Regions from separate parts of the Thalassotalea aquiviva genome, predicted to be linked through region 2. Evidence: predicted binding sites of a transcription regulator. Region 2 holds the regulator's gene; the other holds the start of a gene.

Region 1 (15,807 bases), 1.4 Mb from region 2:
GTCGTGTATTGAGCAAGGACCAATAACAACAAGTAAGCGTTTATCGTTGTCGTTTAAGATATTGCTAATGGCTTCACGACCTTCATATACCGTGCGTGAAATGTTTTCGGTATTGCGGTAACGCTCTAATAAAGCAACAGGGGGTAATAATTCTTTTATTTCACTGATGCGGACATCGTCAGTTTGGTAAAGCATAATATAAAGAAATCCTTTGGGTTTTAATGCATTTAAAGACTTTAATTGAACAATGTTTACGATGTAAACCCATATTTCGAGTTTTTATCTTAAAATGTAATATATCAGGCTTTTTATCGACAAGTACAACGACTTTAGCCTATATTTACTCAGCATTAACAGATGCATATTTTTACCACAATAAAAGGCCCTTTATGGTTATTTCAACATTGCCACTTATTGACTTACATCGTCACCTTGATGGCAATATTCGTCCATTTACGATTTGGGAGCTTGCTCAACAACACAATATGCCGGTGCCTGCAGAGAGTTTTGAAGAATTTTTACCGCACTTATTAATCAATGATAAGGCCGAAAATTTAATGGATTTTCTGCAAAAACTCGACTGGGGTGTAAAAGTATTAAAAACACTCGATGACTGTCAACGTATTGCACGGGAAAACGCTGAAGATCTTCAGCTTGCAGGTATCGACTACGCCGAACTACGGTTTTCTCCCTTATATATTGCGATGCAAAACAACCTTAATCCTTATGACGTTGTTGAAGCCATCATTGATGGTTTTGAACAAGGCTGCAAGCAATATAAGGTAAAAGGCAATTTAATTGGTATTTTAAGTCGCACCTACGGGGTCGACTCTTGCCAGCAAGAGCTTGATGCTCTGCTCCCCTTTAAACACAAATTAGTGGCCATTGATTTAGCCGGTGATGAAGGCAATAAACCCGCATCTTTGTTTGAACAGCATTTTAAACAAGTGGTAAAAGCAGATCTTGCGATCACCATACATGCTGGTGAAGCGGCTGGACCAGAAAGTGTTTGGGATGCCATTAATTTGTTGCATGCCAATCGAATTGGGCATGGCGTCAACAGTATAGAAGACCCAAAACTTATCGATTTTCTTATTAAAAATCAAATAACTTTAGAATGTTGCTTAACGTCTAACTATCAAACTGGTACTATCGCCGACCTAGCGAATCATCCTATTAAATTTTTTTTAGACCAAGGCGTTAGGGTTTGCTTAAATACCGATGACCCAGGTGTTGAAAATATTGAACTACGCGATGAATTTAAACTGGCTCAACAAATCGTTGGCTTAAACAAACAGCAAATAGAAAAAATTCAGCTAAATGCGCTAAATGCCGCATTTATCTCTGATTCAGAAAAATCAGCGTTACTTAAACAGAAAAACGCTTAATATTTATTGTTAACACAAAATTATTGAGGAAAAACATGGCTACTCCACATATTGCAGCAAAAAATGGTGACATTGCAGAAACGGTTCTAATGCCAGGTGATCCGCTTCGTGCGAAAGTCATCGCCGATACATTTCTAGAAAACCCTGTATGTTTTAATACTGTTCGTAACATGTTTGGTTACACAGGCACATATAAAGGCAAACGCGTTTCAGTCATGGGTTCGGGTATGGGGATCCCTTCTGCATCGATTTATGCAACAGAGCTTTACAAAGATTACGGGGTAGAAAAAATTATCCGTATTGGTAGTTGTGGCGCGGTGTTACCCGACGTAAAAGTTATGGACTTAATTATTGGTATGGGCGCAAGTACCGACTCAGGCGTTAATCGTTCACGCTTTGATGGCTACGACCTAGCCGCTATTGCCGACTATGGTTTGCTGAAAAACGTGGTAACCGCCGCAGAAAAACTGAATAAGCCTATTCGCATCGGTAATATTTTTTCTGCCGATCTATTTTACACACCAAAACCAGAGCTGTTTGACACCATGATCAAATTGGGCATTTTAGGTGTTGAGATGGAAGCCGCAGGCCTTTATGGCGTAGCCGCTGAATACGGCAAAAAAGCATTGTGTGTTTTAACTGTAAGCGATCATATAAAAACCGGTGAAAGTTTATCAGCGGAGCTTCGTCAAACATCTTTTACCGACATGATGGAAGTGACTTTAGAGTCTATTTTATTAGATTAATCACTTAAGGTAATCGCTTCTCCTTAGTGCCTTAAAGCAGTAAGCAATAAAAAAGGATTATGATTTCTCATAATCCTTTTTTTACCGCCTTAGCTCATGGCTAAGTCATCAGAAAGCTTAGAAAAAGCTCACTTTAAATTCAGCACCAACGAAACGCTCTTCGTTTACAATCGCTGTATTGTTGGTGAAGTCAACGGCGCCAATGGCTTGTTGCTCGTTGGTAATATTACGAACAAACAAAGAGGCATCATAGCTGTTGCTGTCAATTTCCCAAGCGTAACCTGTGCGTACACCACCTTCTAATAATGACTTACCAGCAAATTCTTTCGACTCGTATAAGAAGAAGCTGATGTCATCACGAAAAGACCAGTCAGTGTAGGCGTAGAATTCACCACCAGCAATTTCTTGTGAGTAACGCGCTGTAAAGTTGAAAATCCACTCTGGAGCGTGCGGTAAACTGTTACCATCAACAATTGCTTGGCCATCTTCGTTTAGCTTGTCAGTTACTGTACACAGGGCACAAACCGGTACTGACAAATCGCCGTCATTTAATTCCGTGTTGTTATAAGAAACGTTTGCAGTAATTGCGAAGTTTTCTGTTAATACAAACTCAGAATCAACTTCAAAACCGTAACCTACTGTTTCATTTGCATTTAATAGACGAGCTGTGTTGCTATCACCACCAACAGATGTCAATTGTTGATCATCCATTGTGTAATAGAATACAGAGGTGTTAACACGACCACTGCCATTTAATACGTCCGCTTTAACACCCGCTTCAAACGAGGTAATGGTTTCTGAATCGGCTACAGAAATACCATCGCCAAAGGCAAATAAGTTACGACCCTGAATGCTTGGTGCACGGAAGCTGTCCGCGATACGTCCATATAAGTTGATGTCGTTTGTATATTTGTGGGTAATACTTACATCCCAGCTCACATGAGTGTCGCTTGGATTTGCTTGACCTTCAACAAAATCAGGGAAACCTAACCAACCTAATGGAGATTGTGTACGTACGTTGGTGTATTCTTTTTCATCATCTGAATAACGAAGGCCTACGGTTACTGAGGTTAAATCAGATAAATCGTAATCTGCTGAACCAAATACCGCCCACGCTGATGTCTTTTGTTCTTGGTTTACCGCACCAGTCTTAGCACCGCCACTAAATAATGGATCGTAAGCAAAGCTTTCAATGGTAATGTCTTCGTCAAAGTAGAAAGCACCGACTTGGAAGTTAAAATCACCGCCAAAGTTACTGGTTAAACGCAGTTCTTGAGTGTATTGACTGTGATCTGGAATACCGTCTGAGGTTTCAGAGTCTAAAGTAATCACACCAGGACCCATTGTTGGTGCATAAACGGCACCGTAACCACCATCAACGTCTGCACGAGAGAATAACTCTGCACTTTCATAACCAGTGATTGATGTTACTAAGTAATCGCCAAAGTCGTACTCTAGTTTTAAGTTCCAACCTTCAATTTCAACTTGTTGAGTCGCACGAGCGGCTGAATCGTGATAAACCGTATCACGGTCAAAATCGCTGGCTAATTCATTAGAGCCTTCTTTAAATGCATTGGCATAGAAAGTGACTGGTTTTCCATCTAGTTCACGACTGTGATAATTGAATAAACCTGAAAAGTCACCTTGCTCGTATAAGAACTGAACTCGGTAAGCTTCATCGGTGTAGCCACCTAGAACGTCTTTTTGTTCAAAGCCTGGTGCTTTATTGTCAATGTAATTGTCACGATCTTGACGTAAAACAGAAACACGCGCTGAAAGGTTGTCCGTTAAACCGCCGCCTACAGCACCTTGGATATCGGTGGTCGCTTTGCTTCCGTATGAGCTTGATAGATAAAAATCAAAATCTTGAGATGGTTTAACAGAGTCAATTTTTACAAGACCTGCAGGTGTGTTACGACCAAATAGTGTGCCTTGTGGGCCACCTAACACTTCAACACGTTGTACATCAAAAACAGGGAAACCTTTCAAGATTGGATTTTCTTGTACTACCTCGTCTACAACTAAAGATACCGGCTGAGAAGCATTCAAATCGAAATCTGAGTTGCCCAATCCACGCATGTAAAAACGCGGGAAAGTACGTCCAAAAGAAGACTCTACAGATAAGCTTGGGATACGCGAGTTTAAGAAACGAATATCCATGGCACCTGAGCTGTATACGTCTAACTTTTCACCTTGTAAGGCAGAAACAGCAACAGGGATCTCCTGAGCATTTTCAGTACGCTTACGAGCGGTTACTTGAATGACTTCTAACTTAGTTGAATCTTTAGCTTGTTCTTCAACGGCTAAAGCTAGAGGGGCAACGGCAGTGGTGATAGACAAAATGGCAGCGTTAACGCCCCATGCTAGAGCGTTATTTTTAAAGGTTTTCATGTTTTCTCCCTGAACCAACTTTTGGGAAAACCAGCAAAAGTTGGCGAAATATTACGTAGATTTAATATTTAAATGAGTGTTATTTTTTATTCTTTATGTTTTATTTGATGCATTTTATGCGTAATAAAAACAAAAAAGCCTCCTCACTCATCTGAGTAAGGAGGCTAAATTGTAACCCAATTGCAACGCAATAAAAAGATTATGTGACCAATTTAATGCCTAAGTTTGACATTTTCTTTGCAACTTATACAACCAGTACATAATTTTGACCTTAGGTTAACTGATTTTTAAAAGATTCACCGTAGTTGAGTTTTCCTAAGTTAAAAATATCAGCCAAGGTGGCACCAATATCGGCAAACGTACTGCGCTCACCTAAGTCAATACTTGGCATATTTTTCTTATAAAAGATAACCGGAACATATTCTCGAGTGTGATCACTGCCATGCCAAGTTGGATCACAACCATGATCGGCGGTTAATACCACGTAATCGTCTTCGTGTAAGTGCTCAGCGATTTCATACAAACGCTTATCTAAGTACTCTAGAGCTTCGCCATAACCGACTGGATTACGACGATGACCAAAGTCTTGGTCAAAATTCACCAAATTGGTAAAAATAAGGGTGTTATCGCCTTGAATATTTAACTGCTCAATACTGGTATCAATAAGTTGTTCAAGACCCGTTGCTTTATATTTTTCTGAAATGCCTTGATGCGCAAAAATATCGGCAATTTTACCCACACTAACCACTTTACCACCCTGCTCGACCAATTTGTCTAACATGGTTGGCGCCGGTGGTAAAATTGAGAAATCTCGACGGTTACCAGTACGAACAAAGTCGTCCGCGTTTTTACCCACAAATGGACGCGCAATCACCCGGCCTATGTTTAAGTCGAGTTCATTAAGCAACTCGCGCACCTGTTCGCAATACGTAATTAAGTTGTCAATACCAAAAGTTTCTTCATGGGCCGCGACCTGAAATACCGAATCCGCCGAGGTATACAAAATGGGGATGCCTGTTTTCATATGCTCTTCGCCAAGCTCGGCAATAATATTAGTACCTGAAGCATGGCAATTACCTAAACAGCCGTGAACCCCTGTTTTTTGGTATATTTTTTCTAATAAGTCTTGCGAAAAGGAATTTTGTTTATCGCTAAAGTAGCCCCAATCAAACATCACTGGTACTCCCATCATTTCCCAATGACCGCTTGGGGTGTCTTTACCTGAGCTGATTTCAGCGGCGTAACCGTATGCACCAGTACTGGCTTGATTACCATCAACAGGAAGAGGTTGCTTACCTGCGCTTTGAGCAGCTTTTAACAAACCTAGAGAAGATAATGCCGGTAGGTTTAACTTTCTACCCATTTCTTGTTCAAATACATTCGCCAAATTAGCAAAGGTATTCGCACCAATATCATTAAAGGACTCGGCATCGGGGCCATGCCCTAACCCGAATCCATCGATTACTAAAATTAACGCTCTAGCCATTACGATGCTCCAATAATTTCGAAGTGATATGACCCTTAATTCTAGGTCATTTTTACTGACAAAATGTAACGTATTGTACGTTTATACGTTTTTATGTAGAAACAACATCCGCCAATGTGAACAACATGTATTATTTTGTTGAACATATCGTTTTATCCCTTTCATTTCTCGCATTATTGGCGAGATCCTGTAAAATCCTTATATCTAGTATAAGCCTTCAAAGAGATTATTTTGTCATTAGCTAATCTTACCATAATTGCTGTTGTTGGGGCATCAGCCTCTGGAAAATCACTTTTTGCTCAAACCATTCATGACGAATTAATCACTGAGCTTGGTGAAGACAGTATCACCATTTTAAAAGAAGACTCTTATTATCGCTGCCAAGATCACATGCCAATGGAGCAGCGGGTTAAGACCAATTACGATCATCCTAAAGCCTTTGAACATGAGCTTTTATGCTCTCATTTAGATCATTTAAGTCAAGGTCGCCCGGTGGAAGTACCGGTATACGATTACAAACAACATACCCGTAATAAAGAGCAGGTTGTGGTGACCAAACCAACAAAGATTTTGTTAGTGGAAGGAATCTTACTGCTTACCGATAAAAATTTACGCGATCGTTTTGACATTAACATCTACATGGATACGCCATTAGATGTATGTTTAATTCGACGAATTAAACGCGACTTACAAGAGCGTGGTCGTGATTTAAAATCGGTGATCAGCCAGTACCAAAAAACCGTTCGTCCAATGTATTACCAGTTTATAGAACCTTCTCGTAATCACGCCGATGTTGTGATCACCAAAGGTGGGAAAAACAGAACCGCTTTAGATGTTGTAAAAGCCAAAATTAGAGAACTAGCCAACCAACAACCGGTTAGTTAAAAACGCAAACAGCATTAAAAAAAATTCACCCTACTAAATGCTAGTTATGCAAATATTTTGCGCCATATTAGGTTAATTTTTGAGTCACTCTGTGAAGGTTTAGGGGCTCAAAAATTATCAGCACCAGTTTGCGAGATTGGTGTAATTGCCTTATTGGTTTAATATTATTAGCATTAGTCATATTCAAAAAACTTACTGAGGTTTTATATGAGCAATCAAGACTTGAAAACCGTTGCAAAACAAGCAATCAGTTATATGGACTTAACCACTCTAAACGACAATGATACCGATGAAATTGTTGCCAACTTAGCACACCAAGCGAGCACGCCTGCGGGTAAAACTGCCGCTATATGTATTTACCCGCGTTTTATTCCTGCGGCTAAAAAAGTTTTAAACAACAATGGCGTATTAGTCGCAACCGTGACTAACTTCCCGCACGGCAATGACGACATTGACATTGCGGTTGCAGAAACTAAAGCGGCCGTTGCCTACGGTGCTGATGAAGTGGATGTGGTGTTTCCTTATAAAGCACTTATGGCAGGTAACGAAACCGTAGGTTATGATTTAGTCAAAGCCTGTAAGGACGTTTGCCCTGATGGTGTGTTGCTAAAAGTGATCATTGAGTCGGGTGTTTTAGAACAAGAAAGCTTAATTCGCAAAGCAAGCGAGTTGTCAATCAAAGCGGGCGCTGATTTTATTAAAACGTCTACAGGTAAAGTCGCGGTTAATGCAACACCAGAAGCTGCAAAAATCATGCTACAAACCATTGCCGATTTAAACCCTAAGTGTGGTTTTAAAGCGGCTGGTGGGGTGCGCTCAACTGAAGATGCCAAAGTATACCTAGACATGGCTCGTGAAATTTGTGGTGAAGATTGGCTTTCTACCCGTACCTTTCGATTTGGTGCCAGTAGTTTGCTAAATAACTTACTTGCCACTCTTGGCTACGGCGAAGAAAAAGACGCAACGGGCTACTAACCCTGTTTTTATTAAGGGGCCTATTTAAATTAGTAAAGTTGGATAAAAATCCTTCAATCAGCTGATTTAAAGCCAGTCTGCAATAGATTTATCTTTTAATTGTTGATGCGAAGACCTATATTTGGGCCTTCGCATTTTTATATCTGTTTTATTATGGCGCAACTATATTTTTATTACTCGGCAATGAATGCTGGCAAGTCAACCGCTTTACTTCAATCCTCTTATAACTACATAGAACGAGGCATGAAAACTTTGATCTATACCGCGCAAGTGGATGACCGCTATGGCGTTAGAAAAGTGACATCAAGAATAGGGATAAGCTCAAAAGCCAATGTATTTTCGCCTAGCACTGACTTATTTGAACAGGTAAAAGAGTACATTCGAGACGGTAAAGTTGATTGCATTTTAATTGATGAAGCGCAGTTTTTATCAAAACAACAAGTACAGCAATTAACCAAAATTGTGGATATTTTATCAATCCCGGTTTTAGCTTATGGTCTGCGCACAGACTTTCAGGGCGAAACATTCGCGGGTAGTTCAGCCCTACTTGCTTGGGCTGATAAATTAATTGAACTAAAAACCGTATGTCATTGTGGCCGAAAAGCCAACTTTGTGTTGCGTTACGATGAAAGTGGTAAACCAGTCGCTTCAGGTGCCCAAGTCCAAATTGGCGGGAACGACAGTTATCAATCCGTTTGCCGTCAACATTTTAGACCGCATGTTTGGGACATCTAATACCTTATAATTGCGCTTTACCTTGGCTGATGTAAACACTTATCAGTCAAGGCTTGTTCCTGCTCTAATTTTCTTCTTATTTAGCCCTCGTTATGGGCGGTTTCCTGATGATGGTCAACCTCAATTTTGATCTGTATTGACTAAGCTTGATCTCACTCTTTTAATCTAAAATTTTAGCTTTATAATGGCGCGCTATTGAATATGAGTAACTAGACTGTTATTGAGATATTGGGGCTTATAATGGGAATTTTTGAACGATATTTAAGTCTTTGGGTAGGATTAAGTATTCTACTTGGGGTATTACTTGGTTTATGGCAACCGGACATATTTGCGGTTTTAGCCAAATTAGAAATTGCTCATGTCAACATACTTGTTGCCGTGCTCATTTGGGTAATGATTTATCCGATGATGGTCCAAATCGATTTTTCAGCCATTAAAGATGTTGGCAAAAACCCTCAAGGTTTGCTCTTAACCTTAATCATTAACTGGTTGGTAAAACCTTTTTCTATGGCGGCATTAGGTTGGTTATTTTTTGAAGGTTTGTTTAGCGATTTAGTCTCTGCCGATTCCGCCCAACAATATATTGCAGGGATGATTTTACTTGGGGTTGCCCCTTGTACGGCAATGGTTTTTGTCTGGTCTCATTTAACCAAGGGCAATCCAAACTATACCTTAGTGCAAGTGTCCGTTAACGACATCATAATGGTGTTTGCTTTTGCCCCCATTGCAGCTCTGCTATTAGGTGTAAGCGATATTGAAGTGCCGTGGCAAACTTTGCTAATTTCGGTCATTTTATATGTTGTTTTACCGCTATTGGCCGGCATTTTCACCCGCAAACAATTAAACAAGCGATCGAATTCTGCCGCCTTAGGGCAATTGTTGACTAACTTAAAACCCTATTCGGTTATTGGTTTATTGGCTACCGTAATTATTTTGTTTGGTTTTCAAGCCAATACCATCATTGAAAAACCGTATGACATGTTACTTATTGCGATCCCTTTAATCATCCAAACCTACGGCATCTTTTTAATAGCCTATGCCATCGCCAAATATATCAAGCTACCGCATAATATTGCAGGGCCTGCATGTATGATTGCCACCTCAAATTTTTTCGAGTTAGCCGTTGCCGTCGCTATTTCTTTATTTGGTTTACACTCAGGTGCCGCGCTTGCCACTGTGGTCGGCGTATTAGTGGAAGTCCCGGTCATGTTATCATTAGTCTACATAGTCAATAAAACCCGCTTAAGCTTTAAATAAACGGTTTCCCCATTGTAATTTTTTAAGGATTTTTAAATGAACACTCACCCATTTGATGCATTAGAAATTAGCGATAACGCCAGCATCATTTTCACCCCTTGTCCTGGTACCAAAGAAGCCAACTTAGAAGACTCCGTAACCCAGTTAAAGCAGGCTGGTGCAACAATGATCTTAACTATGATGTACGATGAGGAAATGCAACGAAATAACATTCAGTTATTACCTGAGTTGTGCAAACAACATGGTATTCGTTGGTATCAATTACCTATTGAAGACGATGAAGCGCCTAAGCAAGACTTTGAACAACGCTGGGTTCAGGTTAAAGACACATTGGTTAATGAATTAAAAAATGGTGGTAGCATTGTTGCTCACTGCAAAGGTGGCACCGGCCGAACCGGTTTGGTGTTAGGCCTAATTTTAAAAGCCTATGGCTTTAGTGAAGAGGACGCAAAAGCTAAAATTCAATCCGTTCGTCCGAAATCATTGGTTAACCCATTACAGCTCAATTACTTCATTGACTGTAAGCTGTAATTGCACATTAAAAAGCGAAAAGCCCTTTATCTTAACAAGCTAAAGGGCTTTTTTGTTGATGATGTTTTCCAGACTAGTGTTGCTGTTGGCTTGCTACAGTCTGTGTTTGTGGGCTCTTGGGCAATGAAACCTTAAGCACTAAATAACCGACGATGCCGGATAATAATGACCCTAAAATAATACCCAAGCGCTCATCAAATAATTTATTTAAATCGGTTGCTTCAAACGTAAGTGAGCCAATAAATAAGCTCATAGTAAAGCCAATACCACAAAGTGCTGCGGTACCATAAAGGCTTAACATGCTCATGCCTTTTGGTAATTTAGCCAGATTCATTTTAACCGCTAACCAACAAAGACCAAACACCCCCACTTGCTTACCGACCAGTAAACCTAGGGCGATACCAATTGGTACCGGATGTAAGATTTCATCCATCCCAACACCTGAAAGATCCAAGCCCGCGTTGGCAAAGGCAAAAACCGGCAAAACAAAAAAGGCTACAACCGAATGCAGGTCGTGTTCAAACGACTTTAAAGGTGAATAATTTGGATTAGTTTTTGACTTCAACGGAATAAATAAAGCGACCAACACACCAGATAGAGTGGCATGCACCCCAGATTTAAGCATCGCTACCCACATAATGAGGCCGATCACGACATACAAACTGCGTGCTTCAACGTTTTGTTTATTCATTAAATAAAGCACGGGTACACAACTTGCGACAACCATAAGACTGTGCAAAGAAATATTATCGGTATAGAAAATCGCAATAATAATGATCGCCCCAATATCATCAAAAATAGCCAACGATGTTAAGAAAATTTTCACCGAACTTGGCACTCGAGAGCCAAGTAAGGTCAGTACCCCTAGGGCAAAAGCAATATCGGTGGCTGCAGGAATTGCCCAACCACTTATGGCTTTAGGATCGTTGTAGTTAAAGTAAACATAAATTAACGCCGGTACCACCATTCCACCTATCGCACCAAGGCCGGGTAAAATAATGTTTCGTTTATCTGATAACTCACCTTCAATTAGCTCGCGTTTTAGCTCTAGGCCAACCAGAAAAAAGAATACCGCCATCAAACCATCGTTTATCCACAGCAATAAAGGCTTGGCGACTTCTAACGGACCGACTATTACGGCAACCGGTGTATCAAGAATCAAATCGTAGAGCGTGCTAAGGTTAGTATTAGCAAAAATAAGGGCCAAGGCTGCGGAGATAATGAGGATGATCCCCCCGGCCGATTCCATTTTAAAAAAGTCGGCAATAAAATTTTCGGAACTGGTTTGTTGCATGTAAATAATCACCTATTGAAAAATTTGTGAGTAAAACTGTCATATTATGTCACTAGACATGTTTGTTTGTATACAGTTTTAGCCATATTCTGGCAAAAGCCAGATGGGTCGCCTCCCATTTGATAAAAGATCTAACATCATTGTTGGAAAATTTGCCACTTTTCCTTGTTGTTAAATAAAATGGTCGTCTTAGCTATTGAAATATAGCCAAACCCTCAGTATTTGGGGAAGCTAAATTTAATGGAACTCGTCCTATGGAAATGGAACCTAAAAAGGCTAACGACAATTAGCACAAAAGTAAACCGCTAAGCCATTAATAATTCAACTAATCATCACAGTAAATCGTTTAACCGTTTAAAACCGTGCTCTAAATCTTCGATTAAATCTTCGATATCTTCCAGACCAATATGCAATCTGATCAGTGGGGTTTTATAGGGAAAGTCGGTTACCGTGCGCATTGAGTTAATCGAACTTACCGCAAGGATCAAGCTTTCAAATCCGCCCCATGAAAAGCCCATTTTAAAATGACACATACCATCTAATAATGCCGTCAATGCCTTAGGGTTTGACTGTTTAAGGACAAATGAAAACAACCCATTTCCACCTAAAAAATCGCGCTTAAAAAATTCATGGCCTGGGCAACTTTCTAACCCCGGATGTAAAACCGTTTCCACTTCAGCACGACTTTGAAGCCATTTAGCAATTTTAAGACTGCTTTGTTGGTGTTGCTTAAGCCTTACCCCAAGGGTACGAATTCCACGCATAGCAAGATAGATGTCATCGGGGGATGTGCACTGGCCAAGCAGGTAGGAGTTTTCTCGCAGTATGGGCCAACTCTTTTCATTAGCGGTTGCCGTACCTATCATCACATCAGAGTGCCCGACAATGTACTTAGTGGCCGCTTGCACAGACACATCAACACCGTGTTCAAAAGGTTTAAAATGAATCGGTGATGCCCAGGTATTGTCGAGCATAACCGTGATGTCTTGCTCCTTAGCATGAGCAATCGCACAAATAGCTGGAACATCTTGCACTTCCATGGTTAAAGAACCGGGTGATTCGAGAAATATTAGTCGGGTATTAGGCTGGATTAAGGAATCAATGTTAGCGCCAATAAGAGGATCATAAAAAGTTACGTCAATGCCCATTCGACTCAGGGTCTTCTGACAAAAATCTCGCGTCGGCTCATAGGCGGTATCAACCATTAACAGATGATCACCGGCCTGAACAAAAGCTAAGATGGCCGTGGTAATGGCAGCGGTACCACTTGGGTAGACATAACACCCTGCACCGCCTTCAAGTTCGGTCATGGCATCACAAAAAGCAAAGGTCGTTGGAGTCCCTCGTCGACCATAATACATCACCTGGTTGGCTTTATTCGCACTGGCTTGTTTCATTTGACTGACCGAATCAAATACCACCGTCGATGCCCGGTAAACCGGAGGATTGACAATACCCTGAGTCCATTTTGATTTTCTTCCCGCATTCACTATGGTGGTATTCTTTTTCATAACGTTCCTTTGAATTTACTTTGCAAATACTTGTCGGGTGTCGCTTTTGCTATGGCTCCTTTAGCGGTATAGCCATCTAAACATCTTATACCTAATACAAATATAAATACCACCTTTTTTATCGTTTTAACTCTAAATTATAATATGATCATAGCGTTAGATTTAAAATAGAGACAATTGATCATCACATATAAGAGCAAATCGCTTGCCAATAAAAGGGAGGATCCCATCGGCTACGGCCTCTAGTTGTCGGTCAATGTAAAACTGATAATCAATCGGAGCACTTTGATACTTTAACGTTTGTGGCCCTTGTGTGGTGATCACATACTCTATCCAGCCTTTATTTTGATATTGTAGTGGTAATCCCGCCTGCTTATTATGTTGATCAGCATGGCGTGCCGCTTTCACGTGCGGCGGTACATTTTTTTGATATTCATCTAATTTACGCCTTAAGCGTTTTCGATACACCAAGTCTTGGTCATATTTTCCAGCTAAAGTATCTGCAACCATATGCAAAATAAACTCTTCAACCGGCTCTTGCTTAAAGACTTTTAAGTACAATTGTTGTTGAAACGTTTTTGCCAATTGAGTCCAATCGGTGCGCACACTTTCTAATCCTTTAAAAACCAAATGTTCTTGCTTGCCTCGTCCGACTAAACCAGCATAGCGTTTTTTGGTGCCGACATCTTGCCCTCTTACTGTGGGCATTAAAAATTGGTGAAAATGGGTTTCAAACTCAATTTCAAGGTAACTCTCTAAGCCATACTCTTGCTTAATGTTTGTCGCCCATCGTTGATTAATAAAATGCATCATCTCTTTGCCAATTTTTTGGCATTGTTGGTCGGTTTTATCGGCACCAACACTGACAAAAATCGAGTCGGTGTCGCCATAAATAACCTGATAGCCCTGCTCTTCTATCCAGTCTTTGGTGGTATTTAACAACTGATGTGAGCGTTTAGTGATAGATCCCGAAAGCCTAGGATCAAAAAAACGACACCCATTAGAACCAAGTACGCCATAAAATGAATTCATAATAATTTTAAGCGCTTGTGATAATGGGGCATTTTTATCTGCTTTGGCTTTATCACGTTCAGCCCATAAAGTTTCAATAATGGTGGGTAAAAAATGCTTTTGGCGAGAAAAATATGCACCATCAAAGCCCTCTATAAATGGCCGTAAATTGGCATTTTTATTGGCGTTTTGTTGCCATTGTTGATGCTCACGCAAGCCCTCTATTAATCCCATAGGATCTATTTTAAAGGTGCGAATGATACTGGGGTACAAACTTTTAAAATCAAGAACCAACACATTTTTATATAAGTTTGGAATGGACTCCATAACATAACCGCCAGGAGAAACGAGCTCACTTTCACCATCACCCAGATTGGGAGCGACATAACCGGCACGATGTAATTTCGGTAGATACAAATTCGTAAATGCCGCAACTGAACCACCTATTCTATCAAGTTCTAACCCCGTTAAAGATGCCCGTAAGGTGGCAAACTCAAGCAGTTGTGTGTGCTTAAAAATATCCCAAACGAGTATACAATCTTGTAAGTTATACTCTGCAAGCTGTTGTTTATGATATTTAAATTTACGGGTGATTTCTTCGGCTCTGTTGTCAACATTATCAATCTTTTTTCCTACACCAAGCAGCTCTTGAGCAACATTTTCTAGAGCAAAACTGGGGAAGTTATAGGTCGCAGATTTGAGTAAGTCTATGCCATCGAGTACCACCCGACCGGCAATCATTATAAAGTGTTGCTCTGGGCTTAGCCTATTTTGGCGCCAGCTTGGTGCATTGCCATCACGGCCAATGGCAAATTTAACATTATTTAGATCACAGCGCTTTTGCAGCAATTTAAAGTCAAAATTAACAACGTTCCAGCCAATTAAAATGTCGGGATCCACTTCATTTAACCAATGTATAAAGCGAAGCAGTAAATCGTATTCATCTTTCACCCATTCAATATAGGTTTTGGCATTCGTTTCGGGTTCGCCGATCATAAATACTTTTGAGTGCTGCTCATTGTAGCCAGCAATAGAGTAAAGTTGTCCTTCAAATGAACATTCAATATCTATCGATAACAGGGTTAAAACAGGATCATGTGTTGCTCGCTTACTTTTGGCGTTAATCACCGATGGGTAGTTATTGACTTGAGTTTGCTCGCCGACAAATGTCAGAGACCCCGTAATAAAGCGCTCCATTAAATACCTATCTTCAGGCCTAATGTCGTCTTCATAACACTTAATGCCAGCATTTTTGAGTAATTCACGGGCTTTATAAAACAAAGATAAGCTTTGCAAATAAATAGCACTAACAAGCTGATCTTCAAATGTTTTTAAGTTCAGTATTTTAGTTTCAAAGACGATATTTTCGGTTTGTAATAATGACTCGGCATAATCCATAAATCGTTGCTCAATAAAGAAGATACACGATTGCCCTGTCACCTTTAGCTGTATCGGACCAGTAAAACCTTTGACCCAATAAAGAAGTGTCAACTGGCCGTTAATGTCAACGGCTTGGCGGGTTAGTAAAAATCCTTTATTTGTTGAAATCGTCATTAATTATTCGAAAACGCTCAATTTAACTGTTAATATATACAGC
Region 2 (15,807 bases):
CCATCATTACCGCAGCAGCTTAACCGCACGTATAATGATATGCAGCAAAAACCACAGATTCAAAATAAGAACTCAACGGTAAATTCATCATCGAGCCGTAATGACCGTTTTAGCCGAGGAGATAACTAAGATGAGAAATTTTTCAATCATTATCCTAGTGCTATTATCGGTACTGACCGTTTCAAGTGTCTTTGTTATTAACGAAGGTGAACGTGGTATTGTTTTCCAATTCTCTAAAATTGTTCGAGACAGCGATGGAGAAATGGTGGTCCACGAACCAGGCTTGCACTTTAAGATCCCTGTTATTCAACGAGTGCACAAGATTGACGCGCGTATTCAGACCCTCGATGATGCCGCAGACCGATTTGTAACGGCTGAGAAAAAAGACCTTTTAGTCGATTCGTATGTGAAGTGGCGAATCGTTGATTTCTCAACATTCTATGTTCGTACCGCTGGCGGTAACATCGACAATGCTAAGGCCTTGTTAAAGCAAAAAGTAAACAATGGTCTGCGTACAGAATTCGGTCGTCGTACAATCAAAGAGATTGTCTCTGGCGATCGTGACTCTCTAATGGAAGAGTCATTATTAAGTACGGCATCAAGTAAAGCGGACTTAGGTATTGAGGTCTTGGATGTACGTGTTAAGCGCATCAACTTACCGGAAGAGGTGAGTAACTCAATTTACGAGCGTATGAGAGCAGATCGTAAGGCTGTAGCCGCTGAACATCGCTCTAAAGGTCGCGAAAAAGCCGATGTAATCCAAGCAACGGTGGATGCTAAAGTCACGGTAATGTTAGCCGATGCTGAAAAGCAAGCGTTTGACATTCGTGGTCAAGGTGATGCGTTAGCTGCTAATGTATATGCCGCGGCTTTCAACAAGAACCAAGAGTTCTTCAGCTTTGTTCGTAGTTTAGAAGCATACGAAAAGAGTTTTTCTAGTAAAAACGACGTTATGGTGATTAAACCCGATAGCGAGTTTTTTGAATACCTTAAAGCAACCAAGTAATGGTTTTAAAACCCCGGTTTAACCGGGGTTTTTTTATGCAACTAAAAATATATCAATATGACCTTTTCAGTACTTATCAGCGCACTTGCCTTAATGCTTATTTTTGAAGGAATAGGCCCGTTTTTCTTTCCCAATCGTTGGCGCAAGTTTATGCTAAAAATCGCTCAAGAACAGTCGACGACCATTAGGCAAATGGGCGCCTTATTGTTAGGTTTGGGCATTATCTTACTGATTTTCATCCAATAAATGGTTCGGCCCGTATTTGTTCATCGATAAATGCAACCAAAACGTTGCATTTTGTGAACAAAAAACGCATAAAACTAGTGATCTATAACGTGGTATTTGCTAGAATCCCCGCCTAATTTTCTTTCGAAATATACAAAATTATTATGGGCAAAAACGTTGTAGTTCTTGGCACCCAATGGGGTGACGAAGGTAAAGGTAAGGTTGTTGACTTATTAACTGATAAGGCCAAGTATGTTGTGCGTTATCAAGGTGGTCACAATGCAGGTCACACTTTGGTAATTGACGGTGAGAAAACCGTATTACATCTTATCCCTTCAGGTGTTCTTCGTGAAAATGTTAAATGTTTAATTGGTAACGGTGTTGTGCTGTGTCCAAAAGCATTAATGAAAGAAATCACCATGTTGGAAGAGCGTAATGTTCCAGTACGTGAGCGCTTACTAATTAGTGATGCATGTCCTCTTATCATGCCTTACCATGTAGCTTTAGATAACGCACGTGAAGCTGCGCGCGGTAAAAAAGCAATCGGTACTACGGGTCGTGGTATCGGTCCGGCCTACGAAGATAAAGTTGCTCGTCGTGGTTTACGTGTAAGCGATTTATTAAACACGGAAACGTTTGCCGATAAGTTAAAAGAAATTATGGAATACCATAACTTTGTTTTAACCCATTACTACAAAGCCGAAGCGCTAGACTTTGATACGGTATTAAAAGAAGTATTAGAAATCGCCGATATTATCCGCGCAATGACGGCGGACGTAAGTGAAATGCTTGATCAAGCCCGTAAAGCCGGCGAATCTATCATGTTTGAAGGTGCTCAAGGTACATTACTTGATATTGATCACGGTACCTACCCATATGTAACGTCATCAAACACCACTGTTGGCGGTGTTGCAACAGGCTGTGGATTTGGTCCTCTAAACCTTGATTATGTTTTAGGTATCACTAAAGCGTACACCACACGTGTAGGTTCAGGCCCATTCCCTACTGAACTAAATGATGAGATTGGTCAACATTTAGGTACTGTAGGTCATGAATTTGGTGCGACAACCGGTCGTGAACGTCGTTGTGGCTGGTTTGATGCCGTTGCAATGCACAGAGCCGTTCAAGTGAACTCGGTTTCAGGCTTTTGTTTAACCAAGCTTGACGTGTTAGATGGTCTTAAAGAACTTAAAATCTGTACAGGTTATAAAACTGAGTCTGGTGACATCATTACGGTACCACCGATGGCTGCAGAAGGTTACGAAAACATTACTCCGGTATATGAAACCGTACCAGGTTGGGATGAGTCGACTGTTGGCGCGACCAGCATTGATCAATTGCCAGCAAATGCGATTGCGTACATTAAGCGCCTAGAAGAAATTACAGGTGTACCGATTGACATTATTTCAACCGGTCCAGATCGTAATGAAACGATGATTTTGGTGAATCCATTTGACGAGTAATGGATTGGTCAGTGCTAGATTGCCAATGTCAATTTAGCGAAATAAAAAGCCGGGTTATCCCGGCTTTTTTTATCGTCTTAGTAAATTTTTTATCGCGAACATTTTAATCTGCATGAAGTTCTGACGAACTTTCTGCGACAATGTTAACTTTGCGTCTAATCCTCAAAATCGGAAAAGTCGGTGATCCCTTTTTCCTCTAGAATATCTCGAACACTTTTGGGTAACGTATGTTCGTTATCTTTCATCAGATCTTCATCACTTGGTAACGGTTGACCCGTAAACGCATGCAAGAAAGCTTCGCAAAGGAGTTCACTATTGGTTGCGTGTCGTAAGTTATTGATTTGACGTCGAGTTCTTTCATCAGTAAGAACTTTTAATACTCGCAGTGGAATTGAAACTGTGATCTTTTTCACTTGCTCACTTTTTTTACCGTGGACTGCATAAGGGTTAATGTAGTCACCATTCCATTCTGCCATGGACATTCCTTCAACATCTGAATTAAATCTTGGTTTAAATTGTACTGGTTCTTCACTTTGAGTCAACATCTAAAAGCAAAGATGTATAGATGGCTAAAATTTCTTGACGGATATAAATTAACCAGATAGATTTATAGACGTCTAAACATCTATTTAATTAATTCGTTATGGAATGGGCAATATGGTAACCAAGCATAATGCAACAAAAGCGGTTCAAGCTGGTATTAATACCGACAAGCATCATGGTGCTGTTGTGCCGGCGTTGCATTTATCATCTACCTATGCCCTAAAAGGCTTCAAGCAAAAAGGCGAATACGATTATTCTCGAACCGCTAACCCAACCCGTTCAATCCTTGCTGATGTAATAGCCGAGCTCGAAGGCGGTTGTTTTGGCATTATTACTAGCACAGGCCTGTCGGCCATTCACCTGATCACCCAATTACTCAGTAGTCAAGATACCCTCGTTATCCCTCATGATTGTTATGGTGGTAGTTATCGATTATTCACTCATCTTGAGAAAAGGGGCTTATTCAAGCTTCTCGTTATTGACCAAAATGACCCCAAAGCCGTCGAACATGCTCTTGCATGTAAACCCAAGTTGTTGCTCATAGAAACACCGAGTAACCCACTTCTGCGTATTGTGGATATTAAAACCTTGGCTAACCAAGCCAAACAAGCAGGTACGTTGATCGCCGTTGATAATACCTTTCTTACCCCGTTATTGCAGCAACCACTCGCGCTCGGCGCAGATATTGTGATCCACTCCACAACGAAATTTATCAATGGCCACAGTGATATTGTTGGTGGTGCCGTTGTCACTAACGATCACTCTTTAGGCGAAGAGCTTGCTTGGTGGGCAAACTGCATAGGCATCACAGGTAGTGCATTTGACAGTTACCTGACCTTAAGAGGCATTAAAACTCTGCCGATTCGCATGAGAGAGCACCAGGCCAATGCCGACGCCTTAGTTAAATTTTTAATTGCACATCCAGCTATAAAAAGAGTGTATTACCCTGGCTTAAGCACCCATCCAGGTCATTCATTAGCTAAACAGCAACAAATGGGTTATGGCTCGATGTTGAGTTTTGAGGTGGATGGCGGTGTTAATGGCGCTAAAACCGTATTGGAAAATACCAGCCTGTTTACTTTAGCACAGTCTTTAGGTGGGGTTGAAAGTCTGATTTGTCACCCAGCAACGATGACGCATGCGGGAATGGAATTAACCGCGCAAGAAGCCGCGGGTATTTCACAATCCCTGATCCGAGTGTCTGTGGGGCTTGAAGATATTCAAGATATTATCAACGACTTAGATTATGCCTTAAATTTAACCTTGTAATTTTATAGGCTTAGACTTTGATTGATAAGAATCCTTTATTTTTTAACAACATCCGGGCTTAGCAATGTGAGTCGGGTATGCGAATGGCAAAAACCACCAAATAATATCAGTTGTTAGTAAACATGAAGCAGTAGGTAGGAATAAAAATGAATGCAAATGCCCGAAGTCTTGACAATCTTAACCGTACTTTAAGTGATATCGATAAAGATTTGCAGGTATCGTTTGAGTTTTTTCCGCCAAATTCCGCTGAAATGGAAACCACATTATGGCGCTCGATTGAACGCTTGGCCCCATTAAAACCAAGTTTTGTTTCTGTCACCTATGGTGCTGGTAGTGGTACCCGAGATAGAACCCATGGCGTGATCAAGCGCATTCAAAAAGAAACCAGTTTATTGGCGGCCCCGCACCTTACTTGTATTGATGCAAGTCGTGAAGAGTTAATTGCAATTGCTAAAGACTATTGGAATAGTGGGGTTCGTCATATTGTGGCATTACGAGGTGATTTACCGCAATCCACTAAAAAACCAGAAATGTACGCGAATGATTTGGTCAGTTTGCTAAAAGAGGTTAACGACTTTGATATTTCGGTTGCCGCATACCCCGAAACCCATCCTGAAGCGCCGAATGCACAATTTGATTTGGTCAATTTAAAACGCAAAGTCGAAGCCGGTGCTAACCGAGCGATCAGCCAATTTTTCTTTGACATGGATGCGTATCTAAGGTTTCGTGATCGTTGTGTTGCGGTTGGCATTGAAGTTGAAATTGTACCTGGTATTTTACCCGTATCAAATTTTGCCACCTTACAACGATTTGCCAAACTCACCAATGTTCATGTGCCTGGATGGATGGGCAAAATGTACGAAGGTTTAGATAACGATCCTGCAACTCGAAATTTAGTTGGGGCAAATATTGCAATGGAGCAGGTAAAGATTTTAAAGAGTGAGGGGATCAAAAACTTTCACTTTTATACCTTAAACCGCAGTGAATTAACCTATGCTATATGCCACACTTTGGGTATTCGACCTTAAGAGTATTGCAAGCCATTTAGCGTACCTTATACATTCGTCCCTATGTTATTTGCGATTCAAACAATAATGCTGAATAAATTTAAGCAGTAACGTTTCGGTCGGTTTTATTTGCTCGAAACTTAAAAATTCATCCGGTTGATGTGCTTGCTCAATAGAACCTGGGCCAAGTACTATGGTCTGACAGCCCAATTGCTGAATATAAGGCGCTTCCGTGGCATAATTTACCGCCTGACAGCAATGACCACTTAACTGCTGCGCCGTGTGTACAAGTTCGCTATGCTCAGACTCGGCAAAAGCTGGTGAACTTGCATGTAGCTCCGTTAACGTTATCCGACCAGGGTATTTATCAGCAATAGGTTTAAAGCAATCGCTTAACCAAGCCAGTAATTCTTCATCTTTTATTCCAGGTATTGCCCGTAAATCAATATCAAGATAGCAATGACCACAAATCCGATTGGCACTATCGCCGCCTTTAATGGCCCCTAAGTTAACCGTGGGTTCAGGCACCGTAAAGGCTTGATTACTAAAATTCTGTTTAAGGTGTTGTTTAAACTTTTGCAATTTATTGATGATTTCGACCATCACTTCAATGGCGTTGATGCCACTGTCAGGGCGACTTGAGTGACCTGATTTTCCCGTTACCTTGATCCGGTGTGACATATGCCCTTTATGCATGATCACAGGACGTAAGTTCGTAGGCTCGCCAATAATCGCCACATCGGGTTTGGCTAATTTTTGTTCAATAAAAAAACGAGCACCGGCCATGGTGGTCTCTTCGTCTGCGGTAGCCAAAATATATAAGGGCTTTTGCAATGATGCTGTCGTCAATTGTTGACAAACTTGCAACAGAAAGGCAAAGAATCCCTTCATATCACAGGTACCTAAGCCATAGAATTTATTGTCTTGACTCACCACTTTAAAAGGATCTTGTTGCCATTGTTCCTGATCAAAAGGCACGGTATCACTGTGACCTGCGAATAATAAGCCCCCATCGCCATCACCTAATTTGGCCAACATATTATATTTGTTCTGGCTGCAAGGTACTGGCGAGATGGTGATAGAAAAGCCAAGTTGCTCGAACCAAGAAGCCAATAAATAAATAACTTCTTTATTGCTCTGATCCCAACTTGAACAGCTGGCGCTGATAGAGGGGCGTTTAATTAATTCGCGTAAGGCGGTAGAAAAATTTGGTAAAGTCAAAATTAAGCCTTTTGTATAATTATTCTTTTTTATTGCATGAATAGTTGTTAATTGTTATTTTAAGTTTATCGGAATTTAGAACGTTGTTAAACCATTTACTTCGATGATGCTTTTAGTTTTTATTTATTAATTGTCTATTTTTGAAAGAATTTTAGTCATGGTGATAAGCTTTAAAGTGAATAAAATTGCAAATTGGACTTATGCATTAAATGGTCAATACTAGTTTAAATAAAGTGAATAATTAACTGAAAAGCAAGGGCGATAGGGGAAATCTTGAAAGTTGCAATTATTGGAGCAAGTGGTTATGCCGGGGCTGAGTTAGCATCTTTACTGCATTCACATCAACATGTCAGTGAACTTACGTTATTTGTCTCAGAGCAAAGCCAAGATATCGGTAAAGAATTGTCAGAGCTTTACCCTAAATTGCATGCATTGGAAAACCATCGTTTACACGCTTTTTCGAAACCTTGCTTTAGTCAAATCGTGACAGAACTCGATGCCGTATTCTTTGCTACTCCACACGAGTTTTCCCACCTATGGGCAGATAAATTTTTACAGTTCGGGGTGAAAGTGTTTGACCTTTCAGGTGCTTTTCGGCTTAAACACGCTGCTCAATATCCGCAGCACTATCAGTTTGAACATCAATCACCCAACCTTTTACCAAAAGCGGTTTATGGTTTGGTTGAGTGGCTAGAACAAGACTTAACAACAACCGACTTAATTGCTGTGCCGGGCTGTTACCCAACAGCCAGCTTACTGTCGATTAAACCACTCAGTTCTGCTCATTTGCTTAAAGCAAACAGTATGATAGTGGTGAACGGTATTAGCGGGGTCAGCGGTGCAGGAAGAAAAGCCAGTCTTAGTACCAGCTTTAATGAAGTCAGTTTAACGGCGTACAATATTTTACAGCATCGTCATCAGCCAGAAATCAGTCAAGAGTGTGGTTATGATGTGGTGTTCAATCCTCATTTAGCGCCGTTTAAGCGTGGTTTGCTCTGCACCTTGACCATGCAATTAAAACAAGGTGTAAGCCAAGAGCAAGTTCAGCAGGCATTCAGTCAAGCATATGCAAATACACCTTGTGTGCGATTAGTCAAGCACTGGCCCAAAGTTGATGATGTTGTTGGAACACCCTATGCCCATCTTTATTTTCATTACCAAGCAGATATTGGCGTCATTGTGGTCAGTTGTGCCATCGATAATCTGTTAAAAGGCGCAGCTTCACAAGCATTGCAATGCTTTAACTCGGCCTGTGGTTTTTCAGATAACCAAACTTTAATTGAGGTGCAAGGATGAGCCAACCCATTGTCATAAAAGTTGGCGGGAGCATTTTAAACCAGCCTGACGATTTAAGGTTTTTTTTACAGACCATAAAACAGATCGTAAAAAAACAGCCTTTGGTGATCATTCATGGAGGCGGTTGGGTGGTGGATAAACACCTCGATGCCGCTAACCTTACCAGTGAAAAAATAGATGGCATTAGAGTCACTAAACCTGAGCATATGCCAATTATTGCTGGAGCGTTGGCCGGTGCAGTGAACAAAAACATGGTGGCTAGTGCTAATGCCTTGGGTATTACTAGCCTTGGTTTGTCTTTGCATGACGGAAATATGGTTTCTTGCCTACCTGACAAGCCCCAATTTGGGCAAGTTGGTATCCCTCAGCCTAATCAAGTCAATGTTCTTAATCAACTACTTGGGGTTGTGGACTTGATTTTCATCGCCTCCATCGGCCAACTGGCTGATGGTACTTTGGTTAATGTTAATGCCGATGATGCCGCTGTTGCTATTGCCGATTTATTGCAAGCGCAGCTGATTTTATTAACCGATGTGGCCGGGGTGAAAGACGGCGATAGCAAGGTTCTTTCTTCTCTTTCTCATCCCCAAGCTCAGGAGCTTATTGCTCAAGGTGTGATAAATGGCGGTATGGTGGCAAAAGTTCGGGCAGCCTTTCACGCTGCCAACTTACTGCGACGAAGTATCGCGGTGGCCAGCTGGAAAACGCCTGAAGATCTGCTGTTATTACAGCAAGGCAGGTTACCTGGTACCCGCATTGTTCCAGAACAAATTACATTGTAATCAGCCTGTTATTTAAGTTATGGAAACGCACTTTATGTCGATAAAACATTTTTTAGCCGATCACCATTGTTCACAAAAGACCTTGTTGGATTTGATTGAACTTGGGATCAAAATTAAACAAAGCCCAGAGCAATTTAACCATGCACTCAGTGGTAAATCCGTGGTGATGCTGTTTGAGAAGCCTTCGCTAAGAACTCACATCAGTTTTGATGTAGGTATTCAAAAGCTTGGCGGTCACAGTCTGTATTTGGGACAACAAAATGGTCACTTAGGTGAACGTGAAAGAATAAAAGATTTGGCTCAAAATCTAGCCTGTTGGTGTGATGCGATAGTTGCTCGGGTATACAAACAAAGTGTTCTTGATGAAATGGCCGAACATGGGTCAATACCAGTGATTAATGCGTTAAGCGACCTTTATCACCCTTGTCAGGCGCTAGCGGATTATATGACCTTGACCGAGCAGTTTGGCTCGTTATCAGGGCTTAATTTTGCCTATGTTGGTGACGCCAATAATGTGTCTAATTCCTTGATGTTTATGGGGGCGATACTTGGAGTTAATGTCAGTGTTATCTGTCCTGAAGGGCATCAACCCGATACTCGTTCGATTGTTCAAGCTAAACAGCTTGCTGAGCAACACCAGTGTCGTTTAACGATTTCTAGCAACATTGATGAAATTGGTGAGCAAGATGTGATTTATACCGATACTTGGGTGTCGATGGGAGATAGTAAGTCGGATCAAACCTTAGCGAAGTTTTTGCCTTTTCAAGTAAATGAAAATCTTATGGCTAAAACCAAAGCCGCAAAGGTGATGCATTGTCAGCCAGCGCATATGGAGCAAGAAATCAGCCAAGCGGTTTTTGACTCACCACAGTCGCTGGCTATGATTCAGGCTGAAAACAGAATGTGGGCGCAAAATGCCGTGTTACTAACCTTATTAAAATAGTGGATAACAAGATGAAAAAAACAATTAATAAAGTGGTACTCGCCTATTCTGGTGGTCTAGATACATCGGCGATAATTCCATGGTTAAAAGAAAATTATGATGGTTGTGAAGTCATAGCTTTTTGTGCAGATGTCGGTCAAGGCGAAGAAGAACTGCAAGGAATTGAAGAAAAAGCATTAAAGTCGGGCGCAAGTGAATGCCATGTCGTCGACTTAAAAGAAGAATTTGTCAAAGACTACATTTTTCCGATCTTAAAAACAGGGGCCGTTTATGAAGGACAATACCTATTGGGTACCTCAATGGCGCGGCCCGTTATCGCCAAAGCACATGTTGAAGTAGCACTCAAAGTTGGTGCCGACGCGCTTTGTCATGGTTGCACCGGTAAAGGCAATGATCAAGTACGATTTGAAGCTTGCTTTGCTGCTTTAGCACCACAATTGCAGGTCATTGCCCCTTGGCGTGAATGGGATATGGTGTCACGAGAAGATTTACTGGCTTACCTTAAACAACGCGACATTCCCTGCTCGGCGTCCTTAACCAAAATTTATTCGCGTGACGCCAATGCATGGCATATCTCTCATGAGGGAGGAGAGCTTGAAGATCCATGGTGTGAACCGTCGAAAGAGGTTTGGACCATGACGGTCGATCCGCTTGATGCACCCGACTTGCCCGAGTCTTTGCTACTGTCTTTTGAACAAGGCGAATTGGTAGCTGTTGATGGCAACAGACTCAGCCCTTATCACGCCTTAGTGTATCTGAATCAACAGGCAGCCAAGCATGGGGTTGGCCGCATAGATATAGTTGAAAACCGACTTGTTGGAATGAAGTCCAGAGGCTGTTACGAAACCCCTGGTGGCACCGTATTAATGGCCGCGTATAAGGGCCTGGAGTCGCTTATTTTAGATAAAGAGGCTTTGAAATTTAGAGAAACTCTGGCCATTGACTTTTCGCATGTCATTTATGATGGGCGTTGGTTTACGCCGTTAGCTGAAGCGCAAATGGCGGCGACCAATAGCTTGGCCAAGGCGGTTACCGGTGACGTTGTTGTTAAGTTGTATAAAGGGCAAGCGGTGGTGACTCAACGACGCTCTCCAAACAGTCTTTATTCAGAAGAATTTGCCACTTTTGGCGCCGATGAGGTGTATGACCAAAAACATGCAGAGGGTTTTATACGCTTGTTTAGCTTATCGAGTCGAATTAAAGCACTAAAACAGCAGGAGGAATAAGATGGCGTTATGGGGAGGCCGATTTACGGCAAGCAGTAGTGATATATTCAAGTCATTTAATGATTCCTTATCCTTTGATCATGTCTTAGTTGAGCACGATATTTTAGGTTCCATTGGCTGGTCAAAAGCCATTCAAAAAGCTGGGGTAGTAACCTTAGAAGAGCAACAACAACTTGAGCAAGGGCTTCGTGATTTACGCAATAAAGTCAGCAACGGAGAGCTCGAAATTAGCCAAAGTAGCGCCGAGGATATTCACAGCTGGGTAGAATTGGAATTGACCGAAGTGCTGGGTGATGTGGCGAGAAAGCTGCATACAGGTCGTAGTCGAAACGATCAAGTGGCCACCGATCTGCGCTTGTGGGCTAAAGATCAAGTAGAGCAGTTACAACAGCAATTAAAATTATGTATTAGCCAGTTGATTAACCTTGCAGATAACAACAAGCAGCATATTTTACCTGGTTATACTCACTTACAACGAGCGCAACCGATCCGTTTTGCGCACTGGTGTTTGGCCTATGTCGAAATGTTTAAACGTGATATTTCGCGCCTACAAGATGCCTATCATCGTATGGATCAATGCCCTTTAGGCTCGGGGGCTCTAGCAGGAACAACCTTCGATATAGACCGCATTGAGTTAGCAACGTCGCTGGGCTTTCAAGGGCCATGCTTAAACAGCCTTGATGCGGTGTCAGATCGGGATTTTGTGCTCGATTTATTATTTGCCGCGAGCACAGGCATGATGCATTTATCTCGCTTTAGTGAAGATTTAATTTTCTTCAATTCAGGAGAAGCACACTTTATTACCTTAGGTGATCATGTCACCAGTGGAAGCTCTTTGATGCCACAGAAAAAAAATCCTGATGCCTTAGAGCTTATACGAGGTAAATGCGGGCGAGTGTATGGCGCCCTACAAAGTTTGTTGGTGACTTTAAAAGGTTTGCCTTTAGCCTACAACAAAGACATGCAAGAAGATAAACAAGGATTGTTTGATGCGCTTGAGCAGTGGACAAATTGTTTGGTGATGTCGGTGGAGGTGATAAGTTCGATTGAACTTAACAGCGCGGAATGTCAAAAAGCCGCTCGAGAGGGCTATGCTAATGCCACCGAACTGGCCGATTATTTGGTTGGTAAAGGCGTACCATTTCGTACCGCGCATGAAATTACCGGCACCGCTGTTTTGTATGCCATTAATCAAGGGGAGCCATTAGAAAACTTGCAGCTAAATGAATTAAAGCAATTTTCAGAATTAATTGAAGACGATGTTTTTAAAGTGCTGGATTTAGAATACCTCGTCGATAAGCGCAATATGTTAGGAGGTACCGGCATTGAGCCCATAGAAAAGGTCATTGCGCAAAGTCGGCAGCATTTTGGCTCGGCAGATTTTGTTGTTCGCGATGCGCGTTTAACCGATTTACGAGGCATTGTTAAATTAGTCAATTACTGGTCAGCGAAAGAAGAGAACCTGCCTCGCAGTGAAGAAGACTTGATCAAAAGTATTCGCGATTTTGCGGTTATTGAAGTGAATGGGCAGGTCTGTGCGTGTGCCGCGCTCTATATTTACAGCACCGGCTTGGCTGAAATTCGCTCCTTAGGGGTTTCAACCAATCATCAAGGCAAGGGCTATGGAAAAAAACTCTGTGAATTTTTGTTAGCGAGAGCGAAAGAGTTATCTTTATTGAAAGTCTTTGTACTCACCAGAAAACCAGATTTTTTCTTAAAATTGGATTTTGCTAAGAGTGACAAGCAAGCACTGCCAGAAAAAGTAATGAAAGATTGCGACCTATGCCCCAAACAAACGTGTTGTGATGAAGAGGCATTGGAATTTCAATTACATGATTACCACGAAGTCGCCGAAGCTAAAAAAATAGAGGTGCTGTACTTATAGGGCAAATAACCAGACCTGAATAACTGCAGGTCTGGCTACGATTGAGCTTAAAATAACTCTTCATCTACTTGCTGTTGTTCTAAGATTTCTTCGACATTTTGCTGGTCAACCCATTTTCTCGGTTCGGTTCCTTGAATAAAATATTCAAACATCGAGCTCGAGTCGGTTCTATTGGTTCGTTTACCTGTCTTTTTATCGACACGAATGCTAATAATATTTTCAGGTTGTTCAAAAGGCTCAAAGGGGTATTGCTGTAGCGCGGTTTCCATAAAGGTTATCCATGCGGGTTGTGCCGCGTTTGCTCCAGCTTCACCGCCAGCGGTTTGACTAGGACCTAAATTAGAGTTTACTCGAGTCCGGCCCAGATTCCGGCTCGGGTTGTCAAAGCCAATCCAAGACGTTGCGGCTACCCGACGACTGAAGCCTGAAAACCAAGCGTCTTTTGACTCGTTTGTGGTGCCCGTTTTACCGGCGATATCTTGACGTTTTAATGAGCGTGCACGCCAACCGGTACCATTCCATCCGGTGCCTCGAGACCAGTTGCCACCGCCATCAAAAATGGCGCTGCGCATTGCCTCTGTGACCAAAAATGCATTTTGTCGAGAAATTACTCTAGGAGCAACCGGTTGAGTTACTCTTTCGACGTCAATATCATCTAAGGTCAGTAAGCTTTTTTCATATTGCTCTTGTTCAACTTCACATGAGTAACAAGCGATGTCAGGATTCGCTTGGTATAAGATTTCACCATCCGTATTTTCCACACGCTCGATAATATAGGGTTCAACAAGGTAGCCCCCATTGGCAAAAACAGAAAATCCAGCAACGATTTTTTCAGGAGTAATAGAAGCCGAGCCTAATGCTAACGATTCGGTTTTAGTTAATGCGCTGCGTTCAAAACCGAATTTGCTTAAGTGATCAACCAGTTTATGGATGCCAACGCCACGCAGTAAGCGCACCGAAATAACGTTCTTAGATTTCGCCAGCCCCTTTCTGACACTCAATGGACCTTCATAAATTTCGGGTGAATTTTTAGGACGCCAAGTCACTCCAGAGCGTCGATCCCATTTATTGATTGGCGCATCATTGACCATAGAGGCTAAGGTATAACCATTATCTAGAGCCGCAGAATAGACAAATGGTTTAATATTTGAACCCACTTGACGATTTGCTTGGGTCACGCGGTTAAATTGACTTTGCTTAAAGCTATAACCACCTACCGTTGCTAAGATCTCGCCAGTATCTGGAGAAATGGCGATTAAAGCACCTGATACTTCAGGTAATTGACTTAACTGCCACTCATTGATGTCATTTTTACGAATATAAATAACATCACCAGGTAAAATAATTTCTTTGGCTTGTTTGGGCGGATTTGCTTGGCGAGAGTCGTCAATATACGCTCTCGCCCACTTCATTCCATCCCAGTTTAAGGTGAGCTGTGGATTGTCTTTGGTATATAAAATGGCTGACTGTTCATCAATAGCAATCACTAAAGCTGGGACCAAATCGTTATAAACGTTAACCTCTGCTAGTGCGCTAGGATAATCTTGTGGCCATAAAGCCTCGGTAGGTAGACTAGAGAGTGTCGCCTCAAGTTGTTGATAATCTTGCGCTGATAATAGTCGTTGTTTAAGGTCTAATAAAAACGTTTTATCTTCGTCGCTTAACCAGGCTCTATAGATCGGACCTCGATAGCCATGGCGTTCATCATAGGCATAAAGATTCTTAATTACGGCATCTTTTGCCGCGTTTTGTAAATCGGTTTGCACGGTAGTGTAAATGCGTAAGCCTTCATTATAAGCCCGTTCTTTACCAAACATTTTGACCACGTCTTGATGCGCCATTTCAGCAACATAAGGAGCGTTAAGTTCGATTTCTACGCCATGTCGCTTGGTTTTTATGGGCTCGTTATTGGCTTGTTCATACTCTTCTTCACTGATGTAACCACTCACTAACATACGTTGTAATACGGTTGTGCGCCTAAACTTGGCGCGCTCAGGTGAGCTGATCGGATTATAGGTTGTTGGCGCTTTGGGTAAGCCTGCGATAACGGCAATTTCAGCTAGGGTAAGTTCATTAAGCTCCTTACCGTAATAAACTTGAGCGGCAGCGCCCACCCCAAAAGCACGGTGGCTTAGTTCGATTTTATTTAAATAGAGCTCAAGAATTTCATCTTTTGTTAATAAGCTCTCCATATGCAAGGAAATAAAAATTTCACGTAGCTTGCGAGTGTATGTTTGCTCTCGGGTCAAAAAGAAGTTGCGGGCGGTTTGCATGGTAATAGTACTTGCACCACCTTTAGGCGTGCCCATAAGCTGTCCGATGACGGCTCGCGACATCCCGATAGGATCAACCCCAAAATGATCATAAAACCGATTGTCTTCAGTGGCTAAAAAAGCTTCGATTAATTGTTTGGGCATATCTTCAAGTTTTATCGGAATACGACGCTTCTCGCCAAATTGAGAAATTAATTTGCCGTCACGACTAAAAATTTGCATTGGCGTTGCGTATTTCACATCTTTTAATACCGCAACACTGGGTAAATCTGGGCGCATATAAAAATAAAAACCGGCTAAAACCAGAGTTACAATTACGCAACCAAAAATGACCAACTGAACTAAACGCTTGAAAATATGCACTAATTTGGTACCACATTAGTAAAAAATGAACTATTATCTCTAGTATATCGATATAATTAGTGTAATAAATTTTTTTTTCGCTATATTATGATTTAAGAACAAAAATAAACAAAAATATCCACAGGAAGTTATGCTAACAAGATTCTGGAAAAAGAATACCTCTTTGATGGTCGGAATCGATATAGGGTCTTACTCTGTCAAAGCGGTTCTCATTAGTGAAAATAATGAAGGTTACCAACTCGATGCATTCGCTATAGAGCCTATGCCTAAAGGTGCTGTTGTTGATCGCAAAGTACAAGATATCG

Evidence for each region. The regulator MetJ, encoded in region 2, represses methionine synthesis genes. The targets are predictions, from matches to a motif close to TAGACGTCTAGACGTCTA.
Region 1: the regulator MetJ is predicted to act here: its motif matches at 13,269-13,286, upstream of ACAY00_RS07025 (cystathionine beta-lyase).

The regions. Positions count from the first base shown of each region.
Region 1 covers NZ_CP166961.1:1,557,436-1,573,242, reverse strand. Annotated here, with positions in the region: gene aroG (3-deoxy-7-phosphoheptulonate synthase AroG) at 1-195, opposite strand, end outside; gene add (adenosine deaminase) at 390-1,388, shown strand; gene deoD (purine-nucleoside phosphorylase) at 1,424-2,134, shown strand; gene ACAY00_RS07065 (TonB-dependent receptor) at 2,252-4,525, opposite strand; gene ACAY00_RS07060 (phosphopentomutase) at 4,797-6,011, opposite strand; gene udk (uridine kinase) at 6,243-6,896, shown strand; gene deoC (deoxyribose-phosphate aldolase) at 7,104-7,871, shown strand; gene ACAY00_RS07045 (thymidine kinase) at 8,025-8,606, shown strand; gene arsB (ACR3 family arsenite efflux transporter) at 8,847-9,863, shown strand; gene ACAY00_RS07035 (tyrosine-protein phosphatase) at 9,900-10,394, shown strand; gene nhaA (Na+/H+ antiporter NhaA) at 10,468-11,688, opposite strand; gene ACAY00_RS07025 (cystathionine beta-lyase) at 12,021-13,199, opposite strand; gene ACAY00_RS07020 (DNA polymerase II) at 13,362-15,764, opposite strand.
Region 2 covers NZ_CP166961.1:193,248-209,054, forward strand. Annotated here, with positions in the region: gene hflK (FtsH protease activity modulator HflK) at 1-129, shown strand, start outside; gene hflC (protease modulator HflC) at 131-1,006, shown strand; gene ACAY00_RS00840 (DUF2065 domain-containing protein) at 1,064-1,252, shown strand; gene ACAY00_RS00845 (adenylosuccinate synthase) at 1,396-2,694, shown strand; gene metJ (met regulon transcriptional regulator MetJ) at 2,850-3,170, opposite strand; gene metB (cystathionine gamma-synthase) at 3,352-4,506, shown strand; gene metF (methylenetetrahydrofolate reductase) at 4,653-5,534, shown strand; gene argE (acetylornithine deacetylase) at 5,580-6,737, opposite strand; gene argC (N-acetyl-gamma-glutamyl-phosphate reductase) at 7,008-8,030, shown strand; gene argB (acetylglutamate kinase) at 8,027-8,812, shown strand; gene ACAY00_RS00880 (ornithine carbamoyltransferase) at 8,853-9,755, shown strand; gene ACAY00_RS00885 (argininosuccinate synthase) at 9,767-10,981, shown strand; gene argH (argininosuccinate lyase) at 10,983-12,866, shown strand; gene ACAY00_RS00895 (penicillin-binding protein 1A) at 12,914-15,502, opposite strand; gene ACAY00_RS00900 (pilus assembly protein PilM) at 15,633-15,807, shown strand, end outside.